2 regions of the Paenibacillus sp. PDC88 genome follow, and region 2 is predicted to be linked to the other one. Evidence: riboswitches for the same ligand, from Rfam matches in the RefSeq annotation. Region 2 holds a riboswitch; the other holds the start of a gene.
What was found. Region 2 has a riboswitch for thiamine pyrophosphate ahead of thiC (phosphomethylpyrimidine synthase ThiC). Riboswitches for the same ligand answer to the same signal wherever they lie in the genome.
Positions count from the first base shown of each region.

Region 1: linked by a shared signal. The riboswitch ahead of thiM (hydroxyethylthiazole kinase) and the one ahead of thiC (phosphomethylpyrimidine synthase ThiC) in region 2 are both predicted to bind thiamine pyrophosphate.

Region 1 covers NZ_FNNT01000004.1:89,576-91,778, reverse strand. Annotated here, with positions in the region: gene thiD (bifunctional hydroxymethylpyrimidine kinase/phosphomethylpyrimidine kinase) at 1-5, opposite strand, end outside; gene thiM (hydroxyethylthiazole kinase) at 9-851, opposite strand; TPP riboswitch at 949-1,059, opposite strand; gene BLW49_RS13740 (endonuclease MutS2) at 1,643-2,203, shown strand, end outside.
Region 2 covers NZ_FNNT01000005.1:39,038-41,240, reverse strand. Annotated here, with positions in the region: gene BLW49_RS16105 (IclR family transcriptional regulator) at 1-588, shown strand, start outside; TPP riboswitch at 705-815, shown strand; gene thiC (phosphomethylpyrimidine synthase ThiC) at 1,042-2,203, shown strand, end outside.

The DNA of each region.
Region 1 (2,203 bases), on a different contig from region 2:
TTCATCGACTATGCCTCCTCCTGAATAAACAGCTCGTTCATGTCGGTAAGTTCAACATACTTCTCAAATACAGACGGCTCAAGCTTGGACAGCTCATCCAAGAATGCAATCTGGAAGCTGCCGGCCCCCTTCTGCTCGGTCTTCTGCCCCGCGAGGCTTGCCGCCGCTCCATAAAACCCAAGACCTGCGGCCCCTGCTTCCAATACCGAGTCATGAACGGCAAGAAAGGCACCGATGACCGAGGTTAAGAGACAGCCTGTCCCTGTGACACGTGTAAGTAAAGGATGGCCGGATTTAATAATAAATCCTGTATCTCCATTCGTAATGACGTCTTCTGGACCAGATACGACGACGGTTGTTCCGAGTGTTCGGGCTGCACGCACCGCCATTTGTGCTCGATCTATGACCTCAGATTGACCCGCGTCTACACCTTTTACGGTCATCCCTTCCCCGATTAAATGGCTGATTTCTCCTGCATTGCCTCTAATGAGCGCGATCTCTACTTCCCGAAGAAGCCGAAGTGCCGCATCTGTCCGATAAGGTGTAGCTCCCGCTCCGACCGGATCCAAGAGAACAGGTACACCGTATACATTTGCCGCCTTGCCTGCTGCAATCATCGTATGGACTAGGTCTGTGGTAAGTGTCCCGATATTGAGCACCAGTGCACGGGCATGCTGAACCATATCAGCCACTTCCTCCTCCGCATAGGCCATGACCGGGGAAGCGCCAAGAGCTAGCAAGCCGTTCGCCGTAAAATTCGTAACGACCGTATTCGTTATGTTATGGATCAAGGGTTGTTCTTCGTGGATACGAGTGATAAGAGATGATAGTTCAAGTTCAACATTAGACATTGGGATCGAGTCCTTTCTTTTTGGAAGGTACACAGGAGCCGATCTTGGAACTGAGAGGGGTGTCGCAAAACTAAAAAAACGCATGCGAAAGCATGCGTCATCGTCATGTTCGCTCCCTACGCTGGCATTATCCATGGCAGGTTCAACCGGTCAACAACAGATTAGTTGTACTCTCAGCTTGCTTCCGCAGGCTCCCGTATCTATATAATTATTAAAATTGCTCGTGCCTCTTCATTGTATAGTACATCTTCCCAACATTCAATTTGTTGACTTTCGCTGCCCTGTAGCATATGATACAAAGTAACTCATCCAAAAAGGAGAGATTTTTGATGTCGGTGATCGTTCTTAACTAATCAAATTTCATACAGAGGCTTGATCTATTGCTTCATCGCCTGAAATTGCGATGTTTATTTTTTAATGCGCATTTACATGTGTACGCTATAGATGCCTCATGAAATCAGTTAAGAACAGCGGATAACTAAACTCTCTATGAACATGAGTGATGTACAATTGACTTGTGAACTCATCCGCGCTGTTTTTGCAGCGCGGTTTTTTTGTACCCGTAAAACCATCGATTTACAGAGATCTATGCTCTGTAGTCAACAAATTATGGATGGCGGGGCACCATTCACAGGTTGATATTTATGGCTTGGCAGCATCCTTTGCCGATCCATAAGCTAACTCATGCATACAGACGTAAGAACGAACCCTACTGTTCGCTTCTTGCGTCTTTTTTTGTTTTATCCGCTTCAACGTCATTCATTAATACAAAAAAAAAGGAGCAATAACCCATGAATCATCAAAGCATGCAAAGACTCGAATACAGTACTGTCAAAGAACAACTGCGATCTTACGCGGTATCCTACCTTGGAGAACGGCAGATCGATTCACTGACTCCCATGACCCGTCTAACCCAGATTCGTCAGGCACTGGCTGAAACAGAGGAAGCACTGGGATTGATCCGGCACGGAGCAAGCGTCCCACTTCCTTCATTGTCAGGAATCGAAAATATTATGAATCTGCTGGGCACAGGCTATCTATTTACGGAACAGGATTTCATGCATCTCCTGCAATTTCTGCGAAGCTGCACCCAGCTTATGAAGTACATGCAGTCTAAGAGAGAGATTGCCCCGAATATAAGTGCCTATGCAGGCTCTATGTACACCCTGGATTCCCTCCGTGAAGAGGTGGAACGCTGTATTTACTTAGGCCGGATTACCGATCATGCCAGCAAAGAACTGCTCAAGACGAGAAAACAGGCTCAGGTCATCGAGGAACGGCTGAAAAAAAAGCTGGATACCCTTCTGTCCAAGCACCGTTCTATTCTGCAGGACCAGCTCATAACAAAACGC
Region 2 (2,203 bases):
AGGGGGTTTGTTGTGCGCAATCCTTCAACGGAGAAGTATAGGCTTGGTATTCGCATATGGGAGCTTGCGGCACATATGTCCCAGAGTGATGACCCGGCGATTCTACTGCTGCCTGCGATGGAGCGCCTTCGTGATCGCTTGGGAGAGACCGTTAGCTTGTATTTGAAGGACGGCAATGAGCGGATACGCGTTCAGGCCGTACAGAGCAATCAAGCGATCCGAAGGGTAGCACCTGTTGGTGTAAGGCTGCCCTTGTCCGTTGGTGCATCAAGCAAAGTGTTGGTTGCGTTTGCAGCAAGAGAAGAGCAGGAGCAGCTGATACGCAATTTTGATATCCCCTTGTCCGTTGATCAAGATATTTATATGAGTCAGCTGCAAGAGATCCGAGAATTGGGATATGCAACGAGCTATGAAGAGAGAGAGCCTGGAGCAGCAGCGGTATCAGCGCCGATCTTTGATCGCAAGGGTAAGGTGGCAGCGGCACTGTCATTATCCGGACCCGTCAGCAGGCTGTCGGAAGAGACACTTCGGGAATATGCGCCTATTGTTATGGAGACGGCGGCACAAATGGGTTTCATGCTGAGGTAATTCTCTCGGATTGGATGGAAAATAAAGGTTGAAAATATGCTCTGAATGAGATAATCTTGTATGGACCTTGATGCAGACGAAGGATGAGGTCAATCCATTTCTTTTAAACAACAATAACAATTTACTAGGGGAGCCCGAAATGCCGGGCTGAGATGGCACTGCAAGGTGCCGGACTCTTTGGACCTGATCTGGATCATACCAGCGTAGGGAAGTAATTGGCGATATAATGTGGATAGGATCCGTTGTATGCGGTGATGGCTCTGTTAGTGGTCTATGCAGATCTATTAGCCTGTACACCAAGATCTTATTTGGATTAGAGCTGATTCCCCTGTGGGAATGGGCTCTTTTTTTGTTGCCGCAGCTTCTATATAACTGGCTATCGTTTGTGAAGCTTCTGTCTTTCAAACGCAGCTCAGGAGAGGGCTACCCAACTCGACAAAGGAGGAAGCACATATGAATCATTCGAACAAAGGATTGAACACAGAGACATCGGCTATAAGAGGAGAACAATTAAAGATCGAATCTGGAAGGCTACAGCCATTCCCCGCCAGCAAGAGGGTATATATCCAAGGATCAAGGCCGGACATTGCCGTACCCGAACGTGAAATTGAGCTCCATCCCACCAGCACACCCCAAGGAGTAGAGCAGAATGAGCCATTTCGGGTTTACGATACGAGTGGACCCATGGGTGACATGAATACTGAAGTTGATATTCGTCAAGGCCTTCCACTCTTGCGTCAGAATTGGATCCTTGAGCGTGAAGATGTTGAGTTTTATGAAGGAAGAGAAATACGGCCAGAGGATAATGGGATTCGATCGGACAGAAGTGCCCAGCAGGAGGTAGAGGTGTTCCCGGGCGTCAGAAGACAGCCGCTCAGAGCCAAGTCAGGGCGATGTGTAACTCAGATGCATTATGCCAGAAAAGGGATCGTGACGCCTGAAATGGAGTTTGCAGCGATCCGCGAGGGGCTTGATCCGGAGCTTGTAAGGAGTGAGATTGCAAGAGGAAGGGCAATCCTGCCTGCAAATATTAATCATCCGGAAAGTGAGCCGATGCTGATCGGAAGCCGATTCCATGTTAAGATCAATGCGAATATCGGAAACTCTGCTGTTTCCTCTTCGATTGAGGAGGAGGTAGAGAAGATGAGCTGGGCTGTGCACTGGGGAGCGGATACAGTCATGGACCTCTCGACGGGCCGCCATATTCATACGACTAGAGAATGGATTATCCGCAATTCTCCTGTACCCATTGGGACAGTTCCACTCTATCAAGCGTTGGAGAAGGTGAACGGGGAGGCAGAGAAGCTCTCCTGGGAAATATACCGAGATACGCTGATCGAGCAGGCGGAGCAGGGTGTTGATTATTTTACGATTCATGCAGGCGTTCTTCTAAGATATATTCCAATGACAGCAGAGCGGATGACTGGAATTGTGTCACGGGGCGGTTCCATCATGGCAGCTTGGTGTCTGGCACATCATCAGGAGAACTTTTTGTACACTCATTTTGAAGAGATTTGTGAGATTATGAGCCGATATGATGTTGCTTTTTCACTTGGAGATGGACTAAGACCCGGCAGCATCTATGATGCGAACGATGAAGCCCAGATGGCAGAGC